DNA from 3 places in the Arthrobacter sp. DualSoilB13 genome. Region 2 is predicted to be linked to each of the others. Evidence: riboswitches for the same ligand, from Rfam matches in the RefSeq annotation. Region 2 holds a riboswitch; each other region holds the start of a gene.
The links. A riboswitch is a leader RNA that binds a small molecule or an ion and turns the genes downstream of it on or off. The one in region 2 is predicted to bind thiamine pyrophosphate.

Region 1 (10,143 bases), 340 kb from region 2:
GGTTGCACCGCCGCCGCCGAAGAGGTTGAGTTCGCCCTTCGCCGGATGGTCAAGCAGCTCCTGCACATTCCCACGGTCAGGGCACGCGAACTGGCAGCCAACGGCCAACAGGAAGAGTATGTTGCCGCTCTGGAAGCCCTCTACGGCATCGAAGTGGAGAAGCCCCAAGCCGCCCCGGCCGCGGAGTGCCCGGTGGATCACGGGCAACTCCGCTCCGAAAGCGCCTGAGGCCACCTCGCCACTTACGCGAAAGCGTTGATACCTGTCAGCTCGGCGGACAGGTCCCACAGTTTCCCTGCTTCTGCTTTGTCGATAGCGTGCGCGTCCACACCTTGGTAGCGGGCGAGGGGTGAATCTTTGTCGGTGGGATTGGCGATGTCGCAGTCCTCGCAGTAAACCCCGCCTTTGCCTGCCAAAGCCGGTGACGTCGCCGCCCAAACCGAGGTTGCTGCGCCCTGTTCCGGCGTCTTGAATCCTTCCCGGAGATTTCCCTCGCCGTCCATCCAGCCTGCGGCCACCATCTCTTCCTTGGGCAAATGCCGTTGCAGCTCAGTCATGATGCCCCCTGGATGCACCGCGAAAGACCGCACGCCGAATTCCCGTCCCCGCCGGTCAAGTTCCACGGCAAAAAGTGAATTGGCCGTCTTGGCCTGACCATAGGCCCGCCATTTGTCGTAGCCGGTAGCGAAATTGATGTCCTCGAACCGGATCGGGGACAGCTTGTGGCCGGTGGAGGATAAGGAAACTACGCGGGCGTTGCCGGATGCCGACAGGGCAGGCCAGAGGGCGTTGACCAGAGTGAAGTGCCCCAGGTGGTTGGTGGCGAACTGGGCTTCCCAGCCCGGTCCCACGTGTTGTTCCGGGCTTGCCATGATGGCCGCGTTGTTGATGAGGATCTCCAACGAACCGTGCCCGGCCATGTATCGCTGGGCGAATGCTTTAACGCTGTCCTGGTCTGCCAGGTCCATCTCTTCCACCGTGACCGTGTCACCGAGACCGGCGCCAGCCAGCACTTCCTTCGCGTGTTCGGTCCTGCGAGCCGGGACTGTGACTTCCGCGCCGGCTGAAACCAGCGCCCGAACTGTCTCCAGGCCGAGCCCGGAGTATCCGCCGGTAACGATAGCCGCCTTTCCGGCGAGGTCGATTCCATCGATGACCTCCCGGGCGGTGGAACCGTGCCCAAAACCGGAACCAAGAGGGTGTTGCAGGGTCTCTGCCAGATCTTCGCTCATGGTTGAGCTTTACAGACAAAGGCCTGAACGGGCAACGATCAGTAAATGGGCTTCTCCGGTTCCACATCGCGCACCCAGGCGAGAATACCGCCGTCGAGATGGCTGACGCGCGTGTAGCCGGCCTTTTGCGCCGCTTCAAGGACAGCAGCCGATCGAGTCCCGGCCTTGCAGTGGAACACGATGTCCCTGTCCTGCGGCAGCTGCACCCACGCTTCGCCGGAGAGTATGCGTCCCTGCGGAATCAGGATAGAGCCGTCGATGCTCACGATGCTGTGCTCGCCCGACTCGCGGACATCCACGAGTTCGAAGTCCCGCTCCCCCAACTCCCGTTCGGCAAGCATAGCGGCCAGGTCTTTGGCGGAAACAGTGTGCTCCTGGTCCGTGGCCGCCGGCGGCGTTACTCCACAGAAGGCCTCGTAGTCTGTCAATTCCGTAATGGGTTCGGCTTCCGGATCCTTGGAGACCTTGATCTCGCGCCAGTTTCCGCCCAAAGCATCAAAAAGTGCCACCCGGCCCAGCAATGAACGCCCGACGCCGGTAATCAGCTTCACGGCCTCGGTGACCATGAGCGATCCAACCGCTGCGCAGAGCATGCCGAACACGCCACCCTCGCCACAGGACGGCACCGAGCCGGCGGGAGGCGCTTCCGGGTAGAGATCCCTGTACGAGGGCCCGTGGTCCGCCCAGAAGACGCTCACCTGGCCGTCAAAGCGGAAGATGGATCCCCAGACATAGGGCTTGCCGAGGATGGCAGCGGCGTCGTTCACCAGATACCGCGTTGCAAAGTTGTCAGCGCCGTCCAGGATGAGGTCATACTGCGCAAACAGATCCAGCGCATTGGAAGCGTCAAGGCGGACATTGTGCAGGACAACGTTGACCAAGGGGTTGAGTTCTGCGATGGCGTTACGTGCGGATTCGACCTTGGGCGTACCCACGTCCTTCACACCATGGATGACCTGCCGCTGCAGGTTGCTAAGGTCCACCGCGTCATCGTCCAGTATGCCCAGAGTGCCCACTCCGGCGGCGGCCAGGTACAGCAGTGCGGGGGAACCAAGGCCACCGGCGCCTATGACCAGGACTTTGGCATTCTTGAGCCTGCGTTGGCCCAGGGCGCCAATTTCAGGAATGATGAGATGCCGGGAATACCGCTCCACCTCGGCCGGCGTAAGTTCGGCGGCCGGTTCAACGAGGGGCGGGAGGACAGCGGGCGCAGTAGCGTGGGCAGCAACAATTGAGGCCATACCCCAATCTATGCCTGCAGATGCCGCCCGGTCATATTACCCCCCGGTAGAGTAGTCATAACTGCGAAGGAAAGGCGGCAGACTGTGGCTGACGGCACACGGGCAAACGATGGGGCACCGGCCAGGCAGGAACGGGCAGGTACAACGCGTTCACCAAGGTTGCCGCGGGACGAGCGCCGCGCACAGTTGCTGAACGCGGCGCTGGAAGTATTCGTTGCCAACGGCTTCCACGGGGCGGCCATGGACGAAATCGCGGAGGCCGCCCATGTGAGCAAACCAGTGCTCTATCAGCACTTTCCCTCCAAGCGCGAGCTTTACATGGCGCTCCTGGACAGCCACCTTGCAACCCTGACGCAGCTGATGCTCAACGCCTTGAACTCCACCACGGATAACAAGGAACGCGTCAAGGCCGTCATGCGCGCCTACTACAGGTTCATTGCCGATGACGACCAAGCCCATCGCCTGGTGTTCGAATCCGACCTGATCAATGATGCCGATGTCAGTTCGCGTTTGGAGACTTTCAACAAGACGTTCGCGGACGCCGTGGCCCGTGTCATTGCCGAGGACACCAAGCTGCCCCCTCTGGAAGCGCAGCTTCTTGGCCGTGGTTTGGCCGGAATGGCTCAGGTCAGCGCCAGATATTGGCTCGAAACGGACGGAAACCTGGACCTCGATGTGGCCAGCGATCTGATCTATCGTTTAGCTTGGCGCGGAATCAGTCGATTCCCCAAAGAGTCCTAGGCTACAAATAGAGGACTGACTTAACACTTGATTGGCTTGGAGGCCTTGCTGTGGAAGTAAAGATCGGCATTCAGAACGTTGGCCGTGAGATCGTGCTCGAATCCTCCCTGGATGCCGACGCCGTCGCCAAGATTGTGGCTGAGGCCGTGACCAAAGGCTCCGAGCTTCGCCTCACTGATGACAAGGGCCGACAGGTCATTGTTCCCGGCAACGTGCTGGGCTACGTGGAAATCGGCGCCGAGGAAACCCGGCGCGTCGGCTTCGGCGCTCTCTAGGGTCTTCCTACGTCTCGTCGTCCGCTAAGGAGTTTTCATGCTTTCTCTCGTCGTGGTGGTTCTGGCCACCATTGCCACCGGTTTCATTGTGTGGGCTAACGACAAGCGGCACGGCAAGTACGGGATCGCGCTGCCGGCCGGTGTCTCAGCAGCTGTGGGCACGCTGAGTTGGATCGCGTTCATCAGCGCCGGATTGGGCTACCAGCCTGGCGCAACGTGGATTCCGTGGGTCCTGCCTATTGTGCTCGGCACTGCCGCGGCGGTTGCCGTGGTGCTCTTTCTCGGCCGGACCAGGACCCAGCACGATACTGCGGCCCTCACCAAGGCGCTGCGGCTTTAGAACCTTAGACAGTAGTGACCGTCACCCCATGGTGGCGGTCACTACTGTTTAAGCCCCGGCACGACTTAAGCCCCGCACGACGCCGCGTGTGCGCCGAGGTTGTCGTTCTGAAATGCGTCGCCGAGCCCGGCTGCCACATTCCGAGGTTCAGATCAGAGGAACTCTGCCCGGCCTTCCATCGCCGAGGACGCGAGCGCGTGCTCCCGCCGGGGAATCCGGCCTGCCTGCAGCGCCAGCCTACCGGCGATGACAGCGTGCTTGAAGGCCTCCCCCATCTGCACCGGGTTCTGGGCCCGGGTTACAGCGGTGGCCAGCAGGACGGCGTCACAGCCCAGCTCCATGGCCAACGCGGCATCGGAGGCGGTTCCGATTCCCGCGTCGAGGACCACGGGTACGGAGGCCCGGGACACGATGAGTTCAATGTTGTGTGGGTTCAGGATGCCGAGGCCGGTTCCAATGGGTGATCCCAAGGGCATGACGGCGGTGGCACCCAGGTTCTCGAGCCTGAGCGCGAGCACGGGATCGTCATTTGTGTAGGCGAAAACCTTGAAGCCCCGGTTCACCAGTTGTTCCGTTGCATCCACCAGTTCCACGGCGTCGGGCAGGAGCGTGTGTTCGTCGGCGATGACTTCCAACTTCACCCAATCTGTCTCCAGCGCTTCGCGGGCCAGTTCAGCGGTCATCACGGCGTCCTTGGCAGTAAAGCAGCCCGCAGTGTTGGGAAGTACCCGGATGTTGTGGTCCACCAGGAGCTGGAACAGCGATCCCGTTTCGGCGGGTGAGTAGCGCCGCATGGCTACGGTGGTGAGCTCGGTCCCCGAAGCCAGGAGCGCTGATCCCAGGCCATCAAGGCTCGGCGCGCCTCCGGTGCCCATGATGAGTCGGGAACCGAATTCCACGCCGTCGATCGCCAGCACATCAGTGGTTCGACCGTCAATGTTTGCTGTTGTCATGGTTCAGCCTCCTTGGACTGCTGTTACGAGTTCGAGTTCGTCTCCGTCGGCCAGCGCCGTCACGGCCCATTGGCTGCGGGGCACCACCTCGGAGTTACGTGCGACCGCGACTCCCAGCTTGCCGCCGTCGGCCGCTTGACCGCGAGGGTCCAAGGCGCGGCCCGTGATCGCTGTGACCAGAGTGCTGACGGATGCGTCATCGGAGACTGCGTGATCAGTTCCATTGAGTTTGATGTTCATGCTGTTTCCTTGGTGGGAGCGTGTGCTGCTGGTGTGAGTACTTGGGGAACTGAAGCGTTGCCCGCGAAGCGATCAGGCAGGAACGGAGCCCATCGAGGGTCCTTGGATCCGTTGATGAGTTCGCCCACGATCCTGGCGGCTACGGGAGTCAGGAGTACACCGTGGCGGAAGAATCCTGTAGCGATCACCAAGCCGTCAATGTCGCCGTGGGGACCGCTGACCCGTCCAAGCAGGGGGGCGTTGTCCGGAGTGCCGGGGCGGGCGCGGGCAGTTGCTTCAAGGAGTTCCAGTTCCGCCACTGCGGGGACCAGAGTTTGGGCATCCCTCAGCAGTTGATAGACGCCGCCGGCCGAGACTGCGTTGGAAGTCGCTGACAACCGGTCTTCGCGTTGCGTCGCTCCGATCACCACGGTTCCGTCGTCCCGGGGAACGATGTAAACCGGAACGCCTCGAACCATCCCCCGAACAGTGGACGTCACCAAGGGCCGGAGCTTTTCGGGGACGCGAAGCCGGAGGATGTCGCCATAGACCGGCCGCACTGGAAGGGTCAGTCCCTCAGGGAGCCCCGACACGTGGGATGCCCCCAGCCCGTTGGCCACCACAGTCTCCGCGGCAAGGACCACGACTCCGGATTCGAGTTCCACTCCGGTGACCCGCCCGCCATCCCGCAGCACACCGCGCGCCGGGGAAAGAACGGCGAATCCGTCATCGGCCCCGGGCACCCAGGAGGCGTCGTCAGGCGAATGGTTAGCCAATCCAGCCAGGATGCACGCGGCGAGCTTTCGCGGATCCACTTGGTGGTCGGCGGGAATGTCGAAAGCGCAGGAAATCTGCGGGCTAAGGAGCGGCTCGCGGTTCCTCGCGTCCCGCAGGGCAAGAGGTTCGACTCCCAAGCCAGCTGCGAGCTGTACGTTCCTGAGGTCTGCGAGCGCCCTGCGGTCGGCTGCGTCGGCACCCACGGCGAGGGTGGGCGTCGTGCGGTATCCGCTGCCCGCTCCCCCCAAGTGCAGTCTGTCCACGAAGGAGGGCCACAGCCGGGAAGACTCAATCATCAATTCCAGGAGGTCTTCCTCCTGGTAATGCAGTTCGCTGACGGGTGCAAGCATTCCGGCGGCGGCGAACGTTGCGCCCGAGGCCGGGGCGGGGTCGATCAGCACCACTGAACGGCCAAGTCGCCGGGCTTCATGAGCGATGCCCAGGCCTATGATGCCGCCGCCAATGACGGCCACGTCTGCCTGGATGGGGGTATGGCGGGGATCTGCCATTGGTTTCCTTCCCTACGCCGGTACTAGCCGGATCAGGTCAAGCGGTCGGCGCTGAAGCCCTCTCAGCCGGACAGTCATATGACGAATGTCGCGGCTCCCGCAGTACGTGCCCAGTTTAGAGGAACTACTCTGGTTTCCATGACCCAGCCTGACGCCCTCGCCTCTGCCCGCCTCTATTTGTGCACTGATGCCCGTCAACGGCAGGGCGATTTTGAAGACTTTGTGGACGCCGCTTTCGCCGGTGGTGTGGACATCATCCAGCTCCGCGACAAGACGCTGGAAGCTGCCGAGGAGCTTGAAATGCTGGCCGTTTTGCGGAGCGTCGCACAACGGCACGGACGGCTGTGGGCTGTCAACGACCGGGCCGATGTTGCCAGTATTTCCGGGGCTCCCGTGTTCCACATCGGTCAGAAGGACCTGCCTCTGACGGCCGCCCGCACACTCCTGCCGAATGTCACCGGCATCGGTCTTTCCACCCACACACCGGAACAAATCGACGCGGCAATTGCTACCGCCCAAGGCCCCTTGGGACTGGACTACTTCTGTGTGGGTCCGGTCTGGGCAACGCCCACCAAACCCGGGCGCGCGGCTGTGGGTCCGGGTTTGGTCACATATGCCGCAGAGGCACAGAAACGTGCAGGCGACGTGACGACACTTCCGTGGTTCGCCATTGGCGGCATCGACCACAGCAACGTTGAACAGGTAGTCGCCGCGGGGGCCAGCCGCATCGTCGTCGTGCGCGCAATCACGGAGGCAACAGACCCGACGGCGGCAGCGAAGTCGCTGCTGCAGGCGTTGGACACCGTTGAGCCCTAGCCGGTCCTGAGCTGGCCGGCGTCTACGCTGTCAGGCCAAGGCCCGTCATCCGGCGGGAATGCTTCCCGGCGAGTTCCGTCGTCAGCCGTTTCACCTCAGCACGCGAGTCCCCTCCGCTTCTCAGCGTTGGGCCCAGCCGCGGGTGCTCCATGCCGACGCGTTGCGCCTGCGTCAAGGCCTCTCCCACCAGGCGGCGGCCCCACAGTGCAAGGCGCGATGCCAGGCGTGGGTCATCACTCAGGGCCCTCCTCAGCAGAACCCGAAGGACTTCAGTGGCTTGATCGGGGGAAGCCACCCGTTCAACAAAATGCTGCGTTTGTGGGTCAAGGAACATCGCGACAGCCCTGTAGAAGTCCGACGACACAGTGTCGATCACATAGGCCTTCATGACGGATTCGAACCAGTCTCCCGGTTTGGTGCGCTCGTGGAAATGGTCGAAGGAACGCTGGAACGGCAGCATCGCATGTTCGGGGTCGACCCCCATCTCCACCAATCGATCGCTGAGGAGCGCGAAGTTGCCGTAGGCACCCACAGCGATCTTCGCCAGCACTGACCTGTCATGAAGGGTGGGAGCATAACGGGAGTCCAGCGAGAGCCGTCCGAAAGCAGACAGCTCGCCATAGGCCATGGCTCCAAGCAACTCCGCTGAGAGTTCCCTGGCAGAGGCTGCGGCGTCCGGGGATATGCCCATGAACCCAGCCTATCCCTGGCCGGGCATGAGATTCCCGGGGTTTGCGTTCTGCTTCCGGCCTCGTTCCTACTAGGCTGGCTCGACGTGAGTTGACTGCCATGTGCCCTGCATACCGCCCGTCCTCCTCCTCGCACCCACTTCACTGAAGGAATTTCCATGAGTCACCCGAGTTACCCGCCCGCGCCCCAAAACGATGCCGGATCAGGAGTTCCGCAGGTCCCGGCCGCGCCTTATGCTTACGGCGGCCAGTTCCAAGGTGGAGCACAGCCTGGCTACCAACCCGGACCGGCTTCAGGCCCTTATGGAACTACGGGCGGGGCGGTTCCGGCCAAGTCCTTCATGACCACCTGGATTTTGGCGCTGCTTCTGGGTGGCTTGGGTGTGGACCGCTTCTATCTGGGCAAGATTGGTACCGGAATCGCGAAGCTGCTCACTGCCGGCGGCTTCGGCATCTGGTCCATTGTGGACCTCATCATCACCTTGACAGGAAACGCCCGGGACAAAGAGGGCAGGCCGCTGGCAGGCTACCTGGAGAACAAGAAGAAGGCGTGGATCATCACCATCGTCGTCTGGTTCGCTGGTGTGATCGTGGGAATTGTGTCCACTGTGCTGTCTTTCAACCTCTTCGCCGCTGCAGTCCAGCAGGGACGAACCACACCTGCTGCACCGCTCCCTTCCGCCAGTCAAGGGCCCCTGGTGCCCTCGCCTGGCACTGCCAACGAGGCGAACTCCTTCACCGTGGATGTTGATGACAGCACCAAGGTAAAGGTGGGCGTGGTCGATTCTCTTTACACCAACGAAATCCCCTCGATGTCGTACATGAAACCCGCCAACGGGGGGTTCCTCGTGGTGGAGGTGTCCTGGGAGACACTGACGGGGACAAGCTTCGCTTCCTCAACGAACTTCCAGGCCTTCGACGCTGACGGAAAAGAAGGTGAGTTGCTGTTCCTCACTGAGGACCTGGGCAGCCTGCCGATGGGGAGCGTCGCCACGGGGGAGGTCAAACAGGGAGTGATCGCGTTCGACATCAAGAACGGCCCCACCAAGATCGTGGTCACTGATGTCTATGGCGATGAGGCCGCAACCTTCACGCTGACACCTCCGGCCGGTCAATAACCCACCCGGACAGGCTTACGCGCTCAAAGAAGGAACCCGCCGTCCCTCATGGACGGCGGGTTCCTTCGCTAGCGCGTCCAAGACTATCGGCCCATTTCGGGCTAACCTGAATTTCGTGTCACATCATCGGATAGCACCCAACGTCGACGACTCATCGGACCAGCTCGCCGCGGCCCTTGCCGCTCTCAGGACAGAGCTGGAACTCCCCGGTGAATACCCTGAAGACGCTGTGGAAGAAGCACAGCAGGCCGTAGACGCCCTCGAGCTTCCGGAACAGGACCTGCGGGACATAGCGTTTGTGACTATCGATCCGGCGACATCCACCGACCTGGACCAGGCCCTGTTCATCGACCGCACCGGTAACGGTTACACGGTCCTCTACGCAATCGCCGATGTTCCGTCTTTCGTGGCTCCGGGTGGGGCGTTGGACGCAGAAACGCGTCAACGCGGACAAACCTTCTACGCTCCTGACGGGCGGATCCCGTTGCATCCGGAAGTTATCAGCGAGAACGCCGGCAGCCTGCTTGCCAACCAGGATTGCAGTGCTTTCGTGTGGCGTTTTGACTTGGATGCCAAAGCCGAAGTTCAGACGGTCACCGTTGCCCGGGCTGCCGTGCGCAGCAGGGCCAAACTGAGCTACAAGGGCGCTCAACAGCAACTCGACGACGGTACGGCCCCACCCGTTCTGCAGCTCCTCAAAGAAGTAGGGCTCAAACGCGTTGAGCTGGAGCGGCAACGTGGGGGCGCAAGCCTGAACATGCCGGAACAGGAAATAGTTCAAGCCACCGACGGCGGCGGGTACAGGATCGTCGCTGCGCCGTCGCTGCCGGTTGAGGACTGGAACGCGCAGATATCCCTCATGACCGGTATGGCCGCAGCTCAGATGATGCTTGATGGCAAAGTGGGGATACTGCGCACCATGCCGGCACCTGACGATCGATCCCTGCTCCATTTCAAGCGCCAGACTTCTGCACTCGGAAAGCCCTGGGACGGCCAAGTATCCTATGGCGAATATTTGCGGACCTTGGACGCATCCGATCCCAAACAGTTGGCCATCCTGCACTCTGCCGGCATGTTGTTCAGGGGCGCCGGTTACACACCCTTTGACGGTGAGGTGCCCGCGGAGGTCATCCAAGCAGCCATCGGGGCTCCGTATGCGCACACCACCGCACCCCTGCGGCGGCTCATCGATCGCTTTGTCTTGGTGATCTGCGAAGCACTCAGCAACAACCA
Region 2 (10,143 bases):
GCGCCAAGTTCGGCGCCTGGAGCATCTTTGTCCCTGTATGGGTCACCCTGGTTTACTGCCCGCTGGCCTACATGGTCTGGGGTGGCGGGTTGTTCGGTCCCGAAGGTGCGATCGGCAAGGCCCTCGGCCCGGCCATTGACTTTGCCGGCGGCACCGTAGTTCACATCAACGCAGGTGTAGCGGCACTTGTCCTGGTGCTCATCATCGGCAACCGCCGCGGCTTCGGTAAGGACCCGAACCACCGCCCGCACAACATCCCGTTCGTGATGCTCGGTGCTGCAATCCTCTGGTTCGGCTGGTTCGGTTTCAATGGCGGCGCAGCTACAACCGCTGAACAAGCGGGCCTGATTTGGATCAATACCCTGGCGGCCCCTGCAGCAGCCATGATCGGCTGGCTCATCACCGAACGCATCCGTGACGGCCACCCGACGTCGCTCGGCGCGGCATCCGGTGTGGTTGCCGGCCTGGTAGCTATCACCCCGGCCTGCGCAAACGTGGACCCCATTGGCGCCCTCGGCCTGGGTGTAGTTGCCGGTGTTGCCTCTGCCTTGGCAGTCGGCCTGAAGTTCCGTTGGGGCTTCGATGACTCCCTGGACGTTGTAGGCGTCCACCTCGTTTCCGGCATCATCGGCACCGTGGCCCTTGGCTTCATCGCCAAGTCCACTGACGGCGTGGGTGGTGGCCTCTTCTACGGCGGCGGCATGGCACAGATGTGGGCACAGCTCGCAGCAGCCGGTATTGCGATTGCCTTCTCGGCCATCATGACGGCCATCATTGCCTTCGCCATCCACAAGACCATGGGCTTCCGTGTCTCCACTGAGCAGGAAAACGTTGGCGTGGACCTCAGCCTCCACGCTGAGACGGCCTACGAGTTCGGAGTCAATGGCCACGGTGGCAGCTTCCAGCCGTTGCACAATGCAATGACAGGTAAGGCAGACACGGCAGCAGACGCCAAGACCCCCGCAGAAGGCAAGGAGAGTGTCCAGGCATGAAGCTCATCACAGCGATCGTCCGTCCCGAAAAGCTTGAAGCAGTCCGGGAAGGCCTCGAATCATACGGGGTCCAGGGCCTGACGGTCAGCGCGGCAAGCGGCTACGGCCGTCAGCGCGGCTACACCGAGGTGTACCGGGGAGCCGAGTACAACGTGGATTTGTTGCCGAAGATCCGCATCGAGGTCCTTGCCACGGATGAGCAGGCAGATGACATCCTGGATGTCCTCATCGCCAGCTCAAACACAGGCCGCGCCGGTGACGGCAAGGTGTGGACCGTGGATGTTTACGAAGCAGTCAGGGTCAGGACCGGGGAGCGCGGCGCAGCCGCAATCTAAGTCCCTGATGCAGCAAAGCGGGCCGGGTACCAGTCAAGGTACCCGGCCCGCTTGTGCTGTTAACGCTGTCTTGGATGTGCCATCAGTCTTTAGTCCACGACGCCGGTGGGCCAGTTCGCCGGCCCCGCGCTGCCGGCGCCGTACTCGTCCAGCGGGACGTCGCCTGCCTCCCAGGCGCGGAGGACCGGCTCGATGATCCGCCAGCAGTCCTCCGCGGTGTCGCCCCGAACAGACAGCAAGGGGTCGCCGTTCAGGATGCCTTCCAGCACCTCACCGTAAGGGAGCATTCCGGCTGCGCTGAGCTGCGCCACCAGACTTGCCCGGTCCAGCGTGAAAATGTCGCCGGGTCCGTTGACGTCGATGTCGAATTCCAGCACGTCGGGTCCGAAACCGATCCGCAGCTGGTTGGGGGAGTCCACGCCTGAGAATCCCTTCGGAAGGTGGGGGACAGGGCGGAAGGTGATCACAGCTTCCTTGCGTCGGCGTCCCAGGGCCTTGCCCGAGCGAAGGATGAACGGAACACCCTTCCACCGCCAGTTGTCGATCTCCACCCGGACTTCGGCCAGGGTTTCGGTATTGCGGGAAGGGTCTACACCCTCTTCGGCAGCGTAATCCGGAACTGTCCGTTCGCCGAGTGTTCCCGCCGTGTAGCGGGCGCGGCCAGTGGATTCGCTGTACGGAGCTTTGATGCTGCTGGCCCGCAGGACGGTTGCCACGGCGTCACGCAGGTCCCGTTCCTCGATGGTGGCCGGGGCGTCGATCGCCAGGAATGCCATGATGTGCAGCAGATGGCTCTGGATCATGTCCCGCAGGGCGCCGGCAGTGTCGTAATACCGGGCCCGGCCCTCCAGTGCCAGGTCCTCATCAAAAATGACCTCCACCTTTTCGATGTGGTCCCGGTTCCAGACGGGCTCCAGGAACCTGTTGGCGAAGCGTAGTCCCAGGACGTTCAGTACAGTGGCTTTACCCAGGAAGTGGTCCACACGGTGGATGTGGTCCTCGGGAACCAGCTCAGCAAGTGTTTTATTGAGCTCGTGCGCAGATTCTGATCCCGAGCCAAATGGCTTTTCCATCACCAGGCGCGTTCCAGGGGGTAGCTGATCCCGGTGGAGGACCTCGCAGGCCTTTTGGCTGACGTGCGGGGGCAGAGCGAAGTAGATGGCAATGGGCCCCTCCAGCTGCGCGAGCAGGTCCGCCAAGGGGCCGTCGGCGGTGACATCCACCTGATGGTATTCAGTGCTGGAGGCGACAGCAGCCACGTCAGCGCGACCCTCGGCATCGGCGGTAGCTGACGCCGCAGCGAAGGCGCCATTGACCCGCTCCTGCCACTGTTCGGGGGACCAGGGGTCAGAACCCGCCCCCACCAATCGCAGGCCGGGCGCCCGGCCGGTAGCCAGGAGTCCGGCCAGGCCGGGCAGAAGCAGCCGGCCCGTCAGGTCCCCGGACGCGCCGAGGATGAGCAACGTTTTTACAGTTGTTTTGCTGGTCACTGTGCCAGCATGCCATCTTGCAGGTGCGACTTGGTACCCTAGATAGTCGAGTCCCGTAGTCGAAACAGAATTGTTGGCTGAGGCAGGTTTGCCGGGGCAAGAATGATCAGGACTATGGCGTGCCGCATTGGCCGCCATTCGTAGACCATCGAAAGAAGTGCACGGCGCGTGTTCAATTCACTCTCTGACCGGTTGACAGCAACCTTCAAGAACCTTCGTGGCAAGGGCCGCCTCACCGAGGCTGACGTCGATGCCACAGTTCGTGAAATTCGCCGTGCCTTGCTGGATGCGGACGTTGCAGTTTCCGTGGTCCGCGAGTTCACAGGCCGCATCCGCGAACGTGCCCTCGGCGCCGAAGTCTCGGGAGCGTTGAACCCGAGCCAGCAGATCGTCAAGATCGTCAACGAGGAACTCAAGGAGATCCTCGGCGGCGAAACGCGCCGTATTCGTTTGGCCAAGACCGGCCCCACCATCATCATGCTCGCCGGCCTCCAGGGTGCCGGTAAGACCACTCTTGCAGGCAAGCTATCCAAGTGGCTCAAGTCCCAGGGCCACAGCCCCATGCTGGTGGCTTGTGATCTCCAGCGCCCCAATGCCGTGACCCAGCTCCAAGTGGTGGGACAGCGCGCGGGCGTCCCGGTGTTCGCTCCGCACCCCGGTGCAACGTCCGAGCTCGAGCACCCTGCGGGCGACCCCGTAGCCGTCGCCAAGGCCGGTGTTGAGGAAGCACGTCAGAAGTTGCACGACGTCGTGATTGTTGACACCGCCGGTCGTCTTGGCGTCGACGCCGAGATGATGGATCAGGCCCGCCGCATCCGTCAGGCGATCATCCCCAACGAAGTTCTCTTCGTTATCGACTCCATGATTGGCCAGGACGCCGTTAACACGGCGATGGCCTTCGATGAAGGCGTTAACTTCACGGGCATCGTTCTGTCCAAGCTCGACGGCGACGCCCGCGGCGGTGCCGCGCTCTCGGTCGCGTCCGTCACTGGTAAGCCGGTGATGTTTGCCTCCACCGGTGAAGGCCTGGATGATTTCGAGCTCTTCCACCCGGACCGTATGGCTTCCCGCATCCTGGACATGGGCGACGTCCTCACCCTGATTGAACAGGCCGAGAGGTCGTGGGACAAAGACGAAGCTGCCCGGATGGCGAAGAAGTTCGCTGATCAGGAAGACTTCACCCTGGACGACTTCCTCGCCCAGATGCAGCAAATCCGCAACATGGGCTCCATGAAGAAGATGCTCATGATGATGCCGGGTGCGCAGAACATCCGTCAGCAGCTGGAGAACTTCGACGAAAAAGAGATCGACCGCGTTGAGGCGATCGTCCGCTCCATGACTCCGCATGAGCGTGTTGCTCCGAAGATCATCAACGGCTCACGCCGTGCCCGTATCGCCAGGGGTTCCGGTGTGCACGTGTCCGAGGTCAATGGCCTGTTGGAGCGGTTCGCGCAGGCCCAGAAGATGATGAAGAAGCTCGCTCAGGGCGGCGGCATGCCGGGCATGCCCGGGATGCCTGGTCTCGGTGGTCCTGGCGGCGGGCGCAAAAACGGGAAGAACGCCCCTAAGAAGAAGGCTCGTTCGGGCAACCCCGCAAAGGCGGCACAGGAACTGCGCGACGCTGAGGCCAAGCGGGCCAACGCGGCCTCGGCAGCACCCACGGGCGCGGCTTTTGGACAGGGTGCCGCGGACTTCGATCCGTCGTCCCTGAATCTCCCCAAGGGCTTCGACAAGTTCCTCGGAAAGTAAGTAGTGCTTCCCAAGGAGCCGGGATTTCCGGCCCTTGGGATGTCAGAGCCGTGGAATAGGCTGAACCAATGCATAAGCAGCGCGTAGTCTTCGTTCACGGCCTGGGCAGTTTTGGTGCTGCGGCATGGCCGAAGCAACATGGAATGGCACTTGCTTACGACGCTTTGTTCCTGAGGCGGCACGGCTTTGACTCCATCGCAGAGCCCGTGGAATCCAATGTGGCAGCCGATGTTGCCATCGTGATCAATGCGTTGCGTGATTCGGCAGGTGGGCACGTGGTAGCCCACCAACAAGGCGCTATCTCTGCCATGCTGGCGGCCATTGAACGTCCTGATCTGGTGCACTCGCTGACTCTGGTGGAGCCCGCTTGTTTGTCGTTGACGGCTGAGCTTCCGGCAACGGGTTCCCACCGGGCCCTTATGGAACCGTTATTCGACGCCCGCATGCAACTCAATGACGCTGATTACCAACGTGAGTATTTCCGCAGGGCGTTTTCTGCCGAAACCGGAGGCCTGGACACTCCGGAAGCACGCCGTTCAGCCCGCCGGCTCAGACTCCAGGCGCCACCATGGGAGGCCCCGCTCCACATTGTTCCCGGGGTTCCCACTTTGGTTCTCACCGGCGGATGGGAGCCGCTTTACGAGGAAATTGCCGGCTACCTCCAGGAGACCGGTGCCCTTCGCCGCGTAGCAGCGGGAGGACACCGGCCCCAGGATTCGGTCGACGGCGACCAGGCTATCCGCTCGTTCATCGCGGATGTGGGCCGGGCGATGTCAGTTCAGGCCTCCTGAGCTGCTGCCTTGGTTCGCGGGGACGTGAAGCTGCGGCAGGTACACCTTTCCCCCTGAAGCCAAGAACTCCTCGCTCTTTTCGCGCATCCCGTTATACATTCCTGCGATTGCAGCCTGGGATTCTGCCGAACCGTATTCGTCGCGGATGTCCTGGCTGATGCGCATCGAACAGAACTTAGGTCCGCACATGGAGCAGAAATGAGCGGTTTTTGCCGGTTCTGCGGGCAGTGTCTCATCATGGAACGCTTCTGCTGTGACGGGGTCCAGGGACAAAGCGAACTGGTCCCTCCACCGGAACTCGAACCGTGCCTTGGAAAGTGCATCATCGCGTTCATGAGCGCCGGGGTGCCCTTTGGCGAGGTCAGCCGCGTGCGCCGCGATTTTGTACGTGATGACGCCAGTCTTGACGTCATCCTTGTTGGGCAGCCCCAAGTGCTCCTTCGGAGTCACGTAACAGAGCATCGCGGTGCCGTAGCGTGCAATTTCCGTGGCGCCGATGGCCGAGGTGATGTGGTCATAGCCGGGGGCGATGTCGGTAACCAGTGGACCCAAGGTGTAGAACGGCGCACCCTTGCACAGTTTCTGCTGGCGCTCAACATTCTCCCGCACCAGGTGGAAGGGAATATGCCCGGGGCCTTCCACCATCACCTGGACGTCGAACTCCCACGCCCGCTGCGTCAGCTCTGCGAGGGTGTCCAACTCGGCGAACTGCGCGGCGTCGTTTGCGTCCGCAATGGAACCGGGACGCAGCCCGTCTCCCAAGGAGAACGCGACATCGTACCGGGCAAAGATTTCGCAGAGCTCGTCAAAGTGCGTGTAAAGAAAGTTCTCCCTGTGGTGCGCCAGACACCAACCGGCCATGATGGACCCGCCGCGCGAAACGATGCCCGTGACCCGGTTGGCGGTCAACGGCACGTACCTCAGCAAAACGCCCGCATGGATGGTCATATAGTCCACGCCTTGCTCGCATTGCTCAATGACGGTATCGCGGAAGATTTCCCACGTCAGCTTGTTGGCCTCGCCGTTAACCTTTTCAAGGGCCTGATAGATAGGGACTGTTCCGATCGGGACAGGTGAGTTGCGGATGATCCATTCACGCGTCGTGTGGATGTCGTCCCCCGTGGAGAGATCCATCACCGTGTCAGCGCCCCACTTGGCAGCCCACTGCAGCTTGTCCACTTCCTCGGCGATGGAGCTGGTGACCGCTGAGTTTCCGATGTTGGCGTTGATCTTGACCAGGAAAGCTTTGCCGATGATCATTGGTTCGGATTCGGGGTGGTTGATGTTGTTCGGGATGATCGCCCTTCCCGCGGCAACTTCGCTGCGGACGAGTTCAACATCGCAGTTCTCCCGCAAGGCGACGAACTGCATTTCAGGAGTTACTACTCCCTGCTTCGCGTAGTACATCTGCGTGACAGTCCTACCTTCCACGGCGCGGCGCGGCACGGGTTGCGCGCCCTTCCACTCCGCTGACGCTGCCCCACGCCGGACCGCGGACTTGCCGTCGTCGAGCAGGCTCCGCTGCCGACCGGAATAGGCTTCCGTATCTCCGCGGGCTTCGATCCACGGTGCACGGAACGGCTCCAACCCCACCACCGGATCGCTGCCCGGGCCTGCTGTTCGGTAAACCTGCAAAGGTGGATTGGCTTGCCCGTTGGGGGAGGGCTCCAAGGCGATCGCGGTGACGGGGACGCGTATGCCGTTGTCCGGATCTTCCAGCCACGCCAACGAGTGGGACTGCAACGATTGCGTGACGGACTGTTTTTGGTCCATGCCGAACTGATTTTGGACAGGGCTGTGCTGTGTTTCTGCGGTGCTCAAGGGAATACTCACTTCCTTCGCCGGCATTACCCGGACAGGTTCAACGGTCGCAGACTGCATCAGTCCGATCTCAGCCCCTGCAAGGGCTCCCGTGTGGTCGTAGACGAAGCTACCACAGCTACGAACCACCGCCCAGTCACATGGTGGGAACCGGCTCTGCCATGCCACCCCGGCTACGCTTTTGCCATGGCCAACATCATCGAATTCAGTGGACCCGTGCTCGTCTCGGCGGACGAAGAGCGCCAGGGGCTATGGTCAGTGGACGGCACCTTGACGTTCCAGCGTCCCGCTTCTGCGCCGGACAGAGTGCTGGACGGTTGGGTCCTGCCGGGTTTGGTTGACGCTCACTGCCATGTCGGACTCGGTGTTGGAGGAGCCGTTGATGAGCACGCCACGCTGGCCCAAGCCCAAGCAGACCTCGACGCCGGGACGCTGTTAATCCGCGATTGCGGATCGCCCTCGGACACCCGCTGGGTACAGCAGCGATCGGACTTGCCCCGCTTGATCCGTTCAGGCCGGCATATTGCGCGGAGCCGGCGGTACCTCCGCGGCCTGGGGCATGAAATTGAGCCCGCTGAACTGGTTGAGACCGTACGAAAGGAAGCCCGGGACGGCGATGGCTGGGTGAAACTAGTGGGCGATTGGATAGATCGCGACGTCGGTGACCTCGCGGTTTCCTTCCCGGCCAGGACCGTGAAGGATGCCATCTCAGCGGCACATGATGAAGGTGCCAGGGTCACGGCTCACTGTTTCGCTGAGGACACCATTGACGACATGCTCGATGCCAATATCGATTGCATTGAGCACGCTACCGGTCTCCTCCCGAGGCACCTTCCCCGCTTGGTGGAGCAGTCGGTGCCGATTGTTCCCACGTTGGTCAATATCGCTACCTTTCCCGATATTGCCGCGCAGGCAGAGCCAAAGTTTCCGAAGTACGCGGACCACATGCTGCGTCTGTGGGAGCGTCGCCATGAGCGTTTGTTGTCGGCCTTCGAAGCGGGGGTTTCGATCTATGCCGGGACTGATGCCGGCAGCGTCATCAGGCACGGCCGGATTGCGGAGGAGATGAAGGAACTGCACGACGCCGGCCTTCCGCCGGCGGCGGTCCTGAACGCCGCATGCTGGGGCGCCCGGGCCTGGCTGGGAGCCGAAGGCATCAGCGAAGGGGCCAGTGCCGACGTCGTGCTCTGCAGTGAGGATCCGCGGCGTCAGCTGCGGACTATGGACGAACTCCGGCACATCGTCATTCGGGGGAACGTCGCGCGTTAGGAATAAATTGAAGCTTCAAGTAATTTAGATAACTAAGAAGGTGCCGATAAGCGGCCACCTCGGAACCGGGAGCTTCACATGACCTCATCATCCAGCCAGGATCTTCTGCCTGCCGAACTCACCATGGGCACCGTCATGCTCAAGGTGGGCGACATGAAGGTCATGAGTGATTACTACCAGCGGGCCCTTGGCCTGGACGTGGTGGCCGAGCAAGACGGCGGGCTGTATTTGGGGCGTGTCGGCAAGCCGGTCGTCCACCTCGCTCCCGCGGCTGGCCTGCAGATTCCTGGGCGGGGCGAAGCCGGCCTGTTCCACACGGCCATTCTGTTCGAGGACCAGCCCTCATTGGCCGCCACCATTGCCACGGCAGCCGAATACGAACCCCGTGCGTTCGCAGGCAGCGCCGATCATCTGGTCAGTGAAGCGTTCTACTTCACCGACCCCGAAGGCAACGGCATTGAGCTGTACTACGACAAGCCCCGTGACCTCTGGAAGTGGGATGGCAAGAACGTTGTCATGGACAACGTTGCTCTCCCGCCGCAGCGGTTCTTGCAGCAGCACCTGAGTGAAGCTGCCGTGACCGGGCAGCGCGAGTCGGTGGCCGGAGTCGGGCACGTTCACCTGCAGGTGGGTGACGTGGAGACCGCGCAAAAGTTCTACGTTGAAACCCTGGGCTTCGAGCGCACCGCAGGCTGGCACGGCCAGGCGCTTTTCGTCTCCGCGGGCGGCTACCACCACCACATGGCCATGAACGTCTGGAACAGCCGCGGAGCGGGCCCGCGAAAGGACACGCTGGGCCTGGGGGAGGTCCTGATTCAAGTCCCCGGCGCCGATGACGTGGCCGCGCTTGCTGATCGCCTCAAGGTTGCCGGTGTGCAGAGCCACCATACCGGTGCCGAGCTGCGCTTTGATGATCCTTGGCGGAACAAGCTGCGCGTCACCGTGCGCTGAGGACCAGTCCGCGCCCCCGGCTGCACTAGGCTTGGCATGACGGCACGGAACCTCCGGGTTCCTGTGCCGCCGCCCCGTCAGCACGAAGGAATGAGAGTACTTTCCATGGGCTTTGCCGAAGTTTTTGTAGCCACCCACGATGAAGCGCTCAAGCGGGCTGCAGCCTTGGAGAAGGGTGCAGGTGTAACCGGCCCGGCCGTTCGGATTGACGGCATCACCGATTTCGAAGTCGAACAACTGGGCGACCTCGCAGGACAGGCTGTTCACGCCGCCGGAGCTGACTACGAGCTTGCCCTGGTTGACGTCACAAGCGACGCCCTCCTGGGTGTCCCTGAAGCCATGGTGCGGGCCCTTGCCGAACTGCTCACCTATGAGAGCGAAGGCGACGCCAACGTTCTTGACGACGTTGCCGCTGCATGGGCTGAACAGGACGATATGCCTTTCGATGCCGCGCAATCGCGCCAGTATGTCCAGCAGTTGGCTGCCCTCGCGACGGACGTCGAGAAGGCGGAGCGCGCCGGGCTTTACGTCTGGTCCGAATGACGCCCCTGTTCGCCTCAGGCTGCACCATCAACCGCGGGAGTGGGCAAGAACACGCCGGGTAGGGGGACCGGAGTCGTATTTGCTCCGGGCATCTGGCACAATAGACAGGTACTCGATCGGTGCGGCCCCTCTCTCCGTGCTCGTATCTTGTCCTTCGAACCGTCTAGTACGGCCCGCCCCACGGGTGCAGAACGTCGGGTTC
Region 3 (10,143 bases), 1.3 Mb from region 2:
GACAAACAACTGCAGGACAAGGAGGAGCGCCACGATTCCTCCGAGGTACCCCATGGCCCAGCCAAAGCCACTGACCCTGCCAATGTTCTTGGGGGTTGAGATCTGGGCCAGCATGGCGTTGTAGTTCACGCCTGCAAACTCGAAGAAGATGTTGCCCAGAGCGATCAGGCAGACGCCGAGGAGCAGGAATTCCGGCCTCGGGAAAACGAAGAAGCACAGCGCAGTCAGGACGGCTGTGGCGGTCGTGTTGACTCCAAGCCAGAGCTTGCGGCGCCCTCCGGCATCTGAACGTTGGCCCGTGACGGGAGCAAACAGTGCAATAGCCAGGCCCGCAATTGCCAGCGCGGCACCGAGGGCTGCCGAGGCAGCGTCCTCACCTCCGAAGGCATTAGACGTCAAATACACGGTGAAAACGAAGGTGGTCATGACCGCTTGAAAGGCAGCTGATCCCCAGTCCCAGGATGCCCAAGCGAGGATTTGTGCCTTTTTGGAGGCTACAGGTCCCGAGGCAAGCTCGGACGTCGGATGGGAGGCTTCGGGAACTGCGGCCGCGTTCATAGCTTGAATGCTATAGGGGGTAGGGATATCGGTGGGCACATGACAGACCGGTATGTGGACAACGCGGCTTTAAGCCGTCCGCGCAGACGGGTTCCCATGCCGAAAACTGTCGGTCCGCCTTGATAAACTGAGTAAGCCGAACCCAACGTATGACCGCCTGCTCCAACTTTTGACAATATGTTCCTGACTTTGCGGAGATAACAGTGATCACAGTTCTCGCCATCACCTTTGTAGCGGCAACTGTGGCGCCCTTGATCTTCCGCAAACTGGGCAGAAATGCGTTCTACGCCCTCGCGGCTGTTCCTGCGGGCGCCTTTGTTTGGCTGGTCTTCCAGTACGAGGCCGCATATTCCGGTGGAGGAATGGAAGAAATCCTTCCATGGATCCCCACCCTTAAGCTCGAGCTCGCTTTCCGTATGGATCCCCTGGCGTGGGTGATGTCGCTCCTGATCCTCGGCGTTGGATCTTTGGTGCTGATTTATTGCGCCCGCTACTTCAAAAACAAGGACGCGGATCTGGGCGGATTCGGAGCTCAACTCCTGGCCTTTGCCGGCGCGATGTTCGGTTTGGTGACCTCCGATGACCTGCTGATGCTCTTCATCTTCTGGGAACTCACCACCATCCTGTCCTACCTGCTGATCGGCTATGCGCGCACCCGTTTGGCTGCACGCCGTTCGGCGCTCCAGGCACTCATGGTCACCACAGCTGGTGGTTTGGCAATGCTCGTGGGCCTCATCGTCTTGGGCCAGGCTGCAGGAACATACCGGATTTCAGAGATTTTGGACCAAGCCGGGACGCTCATGAGCGGACCGATGCAAGGAGCGGTGGCTGCCGCCGTCGTACTTGTCCTTGCCGGTGCGGTGACTAAATCGGCGCTTGTTCCGTTCCACTTCTGGCTGCCGGGCGCCATGGCGGCTCCCACACCTGTCAGCGCGTACTTGCACGCGGCAGCGATGGTCAAGGCCGGCATCTATATTGTGGCGCGTCTGGCTCCGGGATTTTCGACGTCGGAGTTCTGGCTTCCCGTGGTTCTCGGCCTGGGCCTGGCCACCATGCTGGTAGGTGGCTACCGTGCGCTTCGCCAAACCGACATCAAACTCATTCTCGCCTATGGCACCGTCAGCCAGCTCGGGTTCCTCACCATGGTGGTAGGCCTGGGCCGACCGGATGCTGCCCTCGCGGGACTGGGTCTGCTGCTGGCCCACGGCCTGTTCAAAGCGGCTCTCTTCTTGGTGGTGGGCATCATTGACCACCAATCCGGAACGCGCGATATCCGCAAGCTTTCCGGGGTTTTCCGTTCTTCGCGTGCCCTCGGAGTGGTGGCCGGTATTGCTGCCGCGTCCATGGCCGGCGTGCCGCCGTTAGCTGGTTTCGTGGCCAAGGAATCGGTATTTGAGGCCTTCGTCCACTACGGCACCGGCGATCATGCTCCGGTGTGGGGCATCTGGATCCTGGTTGGGCTGGTCATCGGTTCCATCCTCACTTTCGCCTACAGCGCCCGCTTCATGTGGGGTGCGTTCGCCGTCAAGCCCGGCGTGGAGCCCACGCCTTTCAAGCCCATCAAGCCCGCCTTCCTGGCCGCACCGGCGATCTTGAGCCTCCTGACCATCGCTTACGGTGTATGGCCGGCACCCGTGGACACATGGATCCAGCCTTACGCAGCGCTATTCGCTGATGGCGCGGACGCGGTCGACGCCGGACACTTGGCTTTGTGGCATGGCATCACTCCAGCTTTGGGGCTGACAGCGATAACCTTCGCGGCAGGCGCCGCGATGTTCTACGGACGCAACCTCGTCTCCCGGGCACAAAGCGTGGTTCCGGACTGGGTGGATGGCGACCGCGCGTACCAGAACACCATTGGCGCCTTGGACGATATTGCCGTCTGGGTTACCGGCCGCACACAGCGTGGTTCGTTGTACTTCTATCTGGCAGTAATTCTGACGGTAGCGTTCGCTGTGCCGGCCACCGCCTTGATCATGGCCAACAAGCCCCTGCCGGACGGCATCTACCTCATTGACCCGAACTCCCCGCTGCAGATCGTGGCCGGAATCGGGATCGTGGTGGGTGCCCTGGCTGCGGTCCGGGCCAACAAGCGCTTCCTTGCGGTCCTCATGGTGTCAGTAACCGGCTACGGCATCGCCCTCATGTTCGCGTTGCAAGGTGCTCCGGACCTTGCCTTGACCCAGATGCTCGTGGAAACCATCGTGCTGGTGGCCTTTGTGCTCGCCATGCGCAGCCTGCCCGCTGAGCTAAGGGACCGGACCGGTGGCAGGCTCCGGGTGATCCGAGTGATCATCGGCGCAGCCTTCGGTATCACCATGATCTTCGTGGCCATCTACGCCATGGGCGCGCGCGTTGCCACCCCCATCTCACTCGATTTCCCGCGACTGGCCTATGAAGGTGGCGGGGGTCTGAACGTGGTCAACGTGACCCTCGTGGACATTCGGGCCTGGGACACCTTCGGGGAAATCTCCGTGTTGGCCATTGCCGCCACGGGCGTTGCCAGCCTGATCTTCGTCCGCAGCCGCGGCGATCGCATCAAGACCTCCGAAGCCGTGCCTGAAGGCAGTGTGGGGCGCCGCACCGGTGTCGACCGTGATTCGCACGACGGAGCCGCCCTGGCCGTCGCCAAGAAGTTCACCGACGTCACGCGCGATGCCTGGCTGGTGGCGGGACGCACGCTGGCGCCGGAGCGACGCTCGATCATCTTTGAAGTAGTGACCAGGCTGATTTTCCACTCGATGATCGTCTTTTCCATCTACCTTCTCCTGGCCGGACACAACTTACCGGGCGGCGGCTTCGCGGGCGGTCTCACCGCCGGCCTAGCCCTCACCATCCGGTACTTGGCCGGTGGCCGGTTCGAGTTGAGCGAGGCAGCGACCATCAGTGCCGGCACCCTTCTGGGGACGGGACTTGCCACCGCGGCAGCCTCCGGTGTGGTTCCACTCTTCCTGGGAGGACAGGTGTTCCAGAGCGCGATCATCGAGTTCTGGCTGCCCGTCTTTGGTGACGTCAAGTTCGTCACGTCCACGATCTTCGACATCGGCGTGTACATCGTGGTGGTGGGGTTGGCGCTGGATGTCCTCCGCAGCCTCGGCGCCGAAATCGACGAGCACTTCGAAGGCAAAGGCGCGCCGCTCGCGGATGAAGATGCCGCCGAGCATCCCGAACTTGCCCACGAAGCCGCTGAATCCGCTGCGCTCGGGAAGGGTAACGCATGAGCATCAACCTGACCCTGCTGATCGTCATGGGCGTGCTGTACGCCTGCGGTATCTACCTAATCCTGGAACGCAGTCTGACCCGAGTGCTGTTGGGTTTGATGCTGCTGGCCAACGCCACCAACATTCTCATCCTGAGCACCGGAGGGTATGCAGGCCTTGCGCCGCTGTTCAGCAAGGAAACGGCCCCGGAGGCATACAGTGATCCTCTGCCGCAGGCACTGATCCTGACGTCGATTGTCATTTCCTTCGCGGTGACGGCCTTCATGTTGGGCATTATTTACCGCACGTGGGTCCTGGCTCGTCAGGATGAGATCCAGGATGACCTTGAAGACGTTCGCGTGGCGAAGACGCCGAGCTTCGATGCCGAGGACGATGCCATCGTGCCGCTGGAAACCTCGGAATTCGCGGTCACTCCTGCCAGCCCGGCGGATCGTGACAAACCGGACGCCACAGAGACCCCCAACACGGCAACAACCCGGGAAGGAGGCAGCGCGTGAATCTCGCGAACCTGTCGCCGCTAGCTGTCCTCCTACCAATTCTGGGTGCTGCCCTGGCGTTCTTGCTGATCCGCCATCAAAGCGCGCAGCGGGTGGTGAGCATTGGCATTCTCAGTGCAACCCTTCTGCTCGAGTGCCTGCTCCTGATCTCCGTATGGGATGGGGGCACCACCTCGGTCACTTTGGGCGGATGGCTGCCCCCGTGGGGTGTGGTCCTGGTAGTGGACCAGTTCTCCTCGCTCATGCTGGTGGTCTCTACCGTGGTGAGCCTTGCGGTGCTCATCTACGCAACGGGTCAGGGTATGGCCGACGGTGACCAGGAAGCCCCGGTCTCAATCTTCCACCCCACCTATCTGATCCTGGTGGCTGGCGTGTCCAACGCCTTCCTCACCGGTGACCTCTTCAACCTCTATGTCGGTTTCGAGATCCTGCTGACAGCAAGCTACGTGCTGATGACGCTGGGCGGAACGGGGCCGCGTATCCGGGCCGGTGTTACGTATGTGGTGGTTTCCGTGGTCTCGTCCGTACTGTTCCTCATTGCGATCGCCATGATCTACGGAGCCACGGGAACCATCACCATGGCGGACCTGGCCATCAAGCTGGCCGAGCTGGACCAGGGCACCCAGAACCTCCTGCATGTGATGCTGTTGGTGGCGTTCGGCATCAAGGCTGCAGTCTTCCCACTGTCTTTCTGGCTTCCTGACTCCTATCCAACTGCTCCCGCCCCAGTCACCGCCGTGTTCGCAGGATTGCTGACAAAGGTGGGTGTCTACGCGATGGTCCGGACAGAGACGCTCTTATTCCCAGGGGACACGCTGAACGTCCCACTGATGGTGGTGGCGCTATTGACCATGATTGTCGGAATTCTGGGTGCCTTGGCCCAGAGCGACATTAAACGTCTGCTGTCCTTTACCTTGGTGAGCCACATCGGTTACATGGTGTTTGGCCTGGCCATGAGCTCAGTGGCAGGTTTGGGCGCCGCGGTCTTCTACGTAGCCCACCACATCACCGTCCAGACCAGTTTGTTCCTGGTCACCGGCCTCATTGAGCGGCGTGGTGGCAGCTCGTCCATAGACCGCTTGGGTGGCTTGGCCAAGCTCTCCCCGCTGCTGGCCTTGTTGTTCTTTATCCCCGCGATGAACCTGGCGGGGATTCCGCCGTTCTCCGGTTTCCTTGGAAAGCTGGGGTTGTTGCAAGCAGGTGTGGAGCTGGGGACGCCGTTGGCGATCACGTTGGTGGTGGGCGGCGTGGTCACCAGCCTGCTGACACTGCTGGCGATCGCCCGTGTCTGGAACAGGGCGTTCTGGCGCAGGCCCGAGGACGCTGAGTATCCGGACCCCGTGCTAAAAACGCCCGGGAACGTGGGAGTACTTCCACGGACCATGGTGGGATCCACAGCTGGACTGGTGGTGTTCGGCGTGGCACTGACCGTCTTTGCAGGCCCGTTGTTCAAGGTCGCTGACGGCTCCGCAGGAATCATGCTGGACCGTTCGGCCTATATTCACTCGGTCCTCGGAGATTCGGTTGTGGTGCCGCCGCTGGTTCGAAGGGATGACGTGCAGACGGGGGATGCCAAATGAGCCGTAAACCGATCTCGTTCCGCACGGAGCTGCCGCTGCTCATCTGGTTGGTGATCGTATGGGGTGCCCTGTGGCGGGACTTCAGCCCCGGGAATCTCCTGTTTGGCGCCTTGATTGCCGTGCTGGTGGCCAAGTTCTTCTACCTTCCGCCCGTCGAGCTCAGCGGCAGGTTCAACATTCTTCGCGCCATTCCCTTTGCGCTGATGTTCCTCGCCAAAGTGGTGGCAGCGAGCTTCCTGGTGCTGTACCTGGCTGTAGCAAAAGGGCCCAAGGTCCGCAGCGCCGTCGTCGCCGTTCCGTTGCGGAGCCATTCCGACCTCATGGTGACGGCCACCGGCCACGTGATCTCGTTGATCCCAGGCTCCCTGGTGGTGGAGGTGGACCGCTCCACTTCCACGCTGTACCTGCACGCACTGAACATTTATGAAGAGGCGGATATCGACAAAATTCGTCAGGAAACCCAAGACATCGAAGCAGGATTGATCCGCATTATGGGTACACGCGAAGAAGTCGAGGCGCTCAAGGCCGAAGAACGGCCAGGGCTGGAAGGGGCGGCGCTGTGAAGGAAGTAGTTCTGGTGGTTACCGCCGTCATCCTCAGCCTGGCGGCCGCAGGTGCGATTGTCCGCATCGCCGTCGGTCCGTCCCTTCTGGACCGTGTTCTGGCATCAGATGTTTTGCTGGCCATCCTGGGCGCTGCCTTGGCGATCGATATGGCGCTGAACAAGCACCTGAACAACCTGATGCTGCTGGTGGCTCTGGCAGTGATCGGGTTTATTGGCTCGGTGACCGTTGCCCGGTTTGTGGCCGAGCGAAGGGAACAGAGCAATGAATCCTGACGCTTCGGGCCTTGACTTCGTCGTTGATGCTGTCACCGCCGTGTTCCTGGTGGTGGGCGCGCTGATGTCCCTGGGCGCAGCCATTGGCTTGTTGAGGTTCCCGGACCTCATGAGCCGCATGCACGCAGCCACCAAACCGCAGGTCCTGGGTCTGTTCCTCATGCTGGCCGCGATCGGACTTCAGATGCGGACATGGTGGGTGTGGCCGGTTCTGTTGGTGGCATGGATCTTCCAGCTCCTCACAGCACCAGTGTCAGCGCACATGGTTGGCCGTTCCGCCTACCGCACCAAACATGGACACCGGGAGAAGCTCACCAAGGATGAACTGGAGGCCGTGGTCCAAAGGGCGGCTGCCGGCCAGGAACCGCGGAGCGACAGCTAGCAGCAGCAACAACGAACGCCGGGATCACCTGCAGGTGATCCCGGCGTCGTGGTTTGGATGCTTAGACGATGTCGTGGCTCTTGGCGAAGCGCGCGATGGCCCGCTGGGTGCCCCGGCTCGCCAGGACTTGGATGAGCGTGCTGACAAAGGCGGAGATCAAAGCGAAGGTCAAGGCCGAGCGCAGGCTGGTTTCTGCGTCGTCATGACCCAGGGGCGGCTTGTTGCCTGTCGCTTTTTCCCACCCTTTGTTGACGAGTTTGGTGCCCACAAAGCCTGCCCCGAGGCTCACTCCGGCACCGATCAGCTTAAAGAAGAGGTTCATGTCCCCAGCCTAGCTGGCTACACCCATCGCACGCGTTAGCGACGGTTTTCCCGCTCCTTAAGGAACGCTGCCATGGAGCCCACCGGCGCCAGCACCGGGACGACGCTGTGCTCGGCCGTCCAAACCTGGTCAACTGTTCCGAACCCGGCAAGTTCCTTGAGGAGGTAATAGGTTGGCGGCATCAACTTCAAAGTGCCGGCCGCTTCCGCTGCAAGAATCTCCGCCACAGGCATCCACAATGATTGCCAAGCCTCGGTTGTTTGGTGCTGGGGCTTAGCACCAGCTGTTGGCTTGGCGATGTAGAAGAAGGTGTCGAAGCGCTTGGGCATGTCCGCGGGCGTGATCCAGTTGGCCCACGGGCGGAGGTGTCCGGCTTCGATGGTGAGCCCGGCCTCCTCCTGAACTTCGCGGATGGCCGCAGTGAGTATTCTCCCGGCGTTCCTCACGGCTTCGGCAGAATCCGCGCCCACGGAGCTCTGGTTCCATTCTGACGCGTGGCGTTGAAGCAATTCCTCCGGGTAGTCCCACCCGGACCCGTCCGCGGAGTCCACACGTCCTCCCGGGAAGACCACCATTCCGGCCGCGAAGTCCATGGTGCTGACCCTGTGTTGGACGAAGGCTTCGAGCCCGGCAGGGGCATCACGGAGCAGGATGACGCTTGCGGCCAGACGTGGTTGGGACACAGCGCTATGGGTGGTGGGAAGGTCCGTCATGAAGTGTGCCCCTTTGCCGCGGTGAAGTCTGCTGGTTCATTCTCTCAGGTCCCGTTGTATGGCCCGGTGTGCAGGGAATGGTGTGGGTTTAGGGTGCAGAGTGGGCCTCGCAACGCACGCGGGGGTCCGCACTGGGCTCTACCGCGGCTGATTGTGACTGAATGCCGGCCAACGGACCAGCGCCCGCCGCGGACACAGGTGTAAACTGAACCAGCCCATCAGGGCAGATTTGATAACGACAGGGGAGCGCCGCCGTCGGACTCTGCAGAGATGCAGGAGACGCGAGGGCGCTGAGAGTGCGGATAGCCGCAGACCCTCGAACCTGATCCGGTTAGTACCGGCGCAAGGGAGTCGAGCTTCTCAGAGTGTCCGGATCCGGGCGGCGCAGGCCAGCTGGATGACGGGTAGCACTTTCCCCTCCTGTAACCTCAGGAGGCAGAAAATGACCACGGTAAACGTGAAGAAGACCAGTTATAACTGGCGTGTTGTAGACATTGTTGTGGCGGCTTTGATCGCCATTGCCGGCGGCGTGATTTTCTGGGCATGGTCCCAGGGCGCCGCACTGGTCTCCATCCCCATGAATGCGACGTATCCGCCGCTCACCGGTCTGATCGCCGGCGGCTGGATGATCCCCGCGGTCCTGGGCATGCTCATTATCCGCAAGCCGGGTGCAGCGCTATTCTGCGAGGCTGTTGCCGCCACGGGTGAGCTCATCATGGGTTCGCAGTACGGCACCACGGTGCTCATCTCCGGCATTTTGCAGGGCCTGGGCGCCGAACTCATCTTCGCGGCGTTCCGGTACAAGAAGTTCAACCTGCCCACTGCTCTCCTTGCGGGCGCCGGCGCGGGCCTGTTCTGCGGCTTGAACGACTCCTTCCTGCCCTGGGGCTGGAACATCGCTTACGAGGCCATCGACAAGCTGGCCTACATCACCTTCACCACGATCTCCGGGGCGATCATCGCGGGCGCACTCTCGTGGATTGCGACGCGCGGACTGGCCAAGACCGGGGTGCTGAGCTCCTTTGCCTCGCGCAAGGCCGCTTCGGAGCCAGTCTTCAACTGATGTCCGCCACACTTAGCGGCGCGGTGCAGCCTGCTGCCATCTCCGCCGAGGGCTGGGGGTGGCGGCATGCAGGCCGGGCCCAAGCTGCCATTGAGGGCCTGGACCTTCGGATTGAACCGGGGGAGCGCGTGCTGCTGCTGGGTCCTTCGGGTGCGGGCAAGTCCACGCTCCTGCATGCCCTTGCCGGGGTTCTGGGGGACGAGGAAGACGACTCGGATGAGACCGGCTCCCTGCTGATTGACGGCGTCGCGCCCCGCGAGCAGCGTGGCCGTGCCGGGCTGATGCAGCAGGACCCTGAGACGCAGGTGGTGCTCTCGCGGGTGGGTGACGACGTCGCCTTCGGCGCGGAGAACCTCGCCGTCCCACGGGACGAGATCTGGGAACGCGTCCATGAAGCGCTCGACGACGTGGGGTTGCGTACCGCGGCAGGCGGCGGTTTGGCGTTGGATCACCCGACGGCGGCACTCTCCGGTGGACAGAAGCAGCGCCTGGCGCTGGCCGGCATTTTGGCGATGCGACCCGGCCTGATCCTGCTGGACGAACCAACAGCAAACTTGGACCCGGCGGGCGTTCTGGAGGTCCGGGATGCGGTAGGGCGGTGCCTGGACAAGACCGGCGCCACCCTTGTTGTGGTGGAACACCGAGTGTCCGTGTGGAAGGACCTGGTGGACCGGATTGTGGTCCTGCAGCCAGGGTCAACAAAGGCGGCGGGCTCGGACGGCTTGGGAGCGGGCCGGGCTACAGGGGGCGTCCTCTTGGACGGGCCGCCGGACCAGGTACTTTCTGAAGCCCGCACCATGCTGATGTCAGCCGGCGTCTGGGTGCCGGGATATGTTCCGGCGACCCGGGAACGGCGGAATGATCCCCACGCCGAACCCCACACCGCGCAGCTCCTCCTCGCGGCGCAGGACCTCGCAGTTTCCCGAGAAAAGCCACGACGCAAGAGGTTCAAGACCATCCCACCCGTGC

Region 1: linked by a shared signal. The riboswitch ahead of thiO (glycine oxidase ThiO) and the one ahead of thiC (phosphomethylpyrimidine synthase ThiC) in region 2 are both predicted to bind thiamine pyrophosphate.
Region 3: linked by a shared signal. The riboswitch ahead of ACZ5J0_RS17350 (ECF transporter S component) and the one ahead of thiC (phosphomethylpyrimidine synthase ThiC) in region 2 are both predicted to bind thiamine pyrophosphate.

What each region holds. Positions count from the first base shown of each region.
Region 1 is NZ_AP035865.1:2,831,293-2,841,435, forward strand. Features, by position in the region: gene ACZ5J0_RS12955 (glutamyl-tRNA reductase) at 1-228, shown strand, start outside; gene ACZ5J0_RS12960 (SDR family NAD(P)-dependent oxidoreductase) at 243-1,232, opposite strand; gene moeB (molybdopterin-synthase adenylyltransferase MoeB) at 1,271-2,473, opposite strand; gene ACZ5J0_RS12970 (TetR/AcrR family transcriptional regulator) at 2,480-3,214, shown strand; gene ACZ5J0_RS12975 (DUF3107 domain-containing protein) at 3,265-3,489, shown strand; gene ACZ5J0_RS12980 (hypothetical protein) at 3,527-3,829, shown strand; gene ACZ5J0_RS12985 (thiazole synthase) at 3,982-4,782, opposite strand; gene thiS (sulfur carrier protein ThiS) at 4,786-5,022, opposite strand; gene thiO (glycine oxidase ThiO) at 5,019-6,287, opposite strand; TPP riboswitch at 6,280-6,398, opposite strand; gene thiE (thiamine phosphate synthase) at 6,426-7,103, shown strand; gene ACZ5J0_RS13005 (ferritin-like fold-containing protein) at 7,126-7,794, opposite strand; gene ACZ5J0_RS13010 (TM2 domain-containing protein) at 7,951-8,910, shown strand; gene ACZ5J0_RS13015 (RNB domain-containing ribonuclease) at 9,026-10,143, shown strand, end outside.
Region 2 is NZ_AP035865.1:2,490,720-2,500,862, reverse strand. Features, by position in the region: gene ACZ5J0_RS11500 (ammonium transporter) at 1-992, shown strand, start outside; gene ACZ5J0_RS11495 (P-II family nitrogen regulator) at 989-1,327, shown strand; gene ACZ5J0_RS11490 (glucose-6-phosphate dehydrogenase) at 1,417-2,955, opposite strand; gene ffh (signal recognition particle protein) at 2,986-4,566, shown strand; gene ACZ5J0_RS11480 (alpha/beta fold hydrolase) at 4,635-5,357, shown strand; gene thiC (phosphomethylpyrimidine synthase ThiC) at 5,340-7,178, opposite strand; TPP riboswitch at 7,174-7,281, opposite strand; gene ACZ5J0_RS11470 (amidohydrolase family protein) at 7,365-8,447, shown strand; gene ACZ5J0_RS11465 (VOC family protein) at 8,526-9,398, shown strand; gene ACZ5J0_RS11460 (hypothetical protein) at 9,489-9,941, shown strand.
Region 3 is NZ_AP035865.1:3,760,086-3,770,228, reverse strand. Features, by position in the region: gene ACZ5J0_RS17395 (MFS transporter) at 1-558, opposite strand, end outside; gene ACZ5J0_RS17390 (Na+/H+ antiporter subunit A) at 762-3,779, shown strand; gene ACZ5J0_RS17385 (Na(+)/H(+) antiporter subunit C) at 3,776-4,276, shown strand; gene ACZ5J0_RS17380 (Na+/H+ antiporter subunit D) at 4,273-5,856, shown strand; gene ACZ5J0_RS17375 (Na+/H+ antiporter subunit E) at 5,853-6,419, shown strand; gene ACZ5J0_RS17370 (MrpF/PhaF family protein) at 6,416-6,694, shown strand; gene mnhG (monovalent cation/H(+) antiporter subunit G) at 6,684-7,076, shown strand; gene ACZ5J0_RS17360 (DUF4235 domain-containing protein) at 7,138-7,398, opposite strand; gene ACZ5J0_RS17355 (NUDIX hydrolase) at 7,434-8,111, opposite strand; TPP riboswitch at 8,342-8,478, shown strand; gene ACZ5J0_RS17350 (ECF transporter S component) at 8,554-9,174, shown strand; gene ACZ5J0_RS17345 (ABC transporter ATP-binding protein) at 9,174-10,143, shown strand, end outside.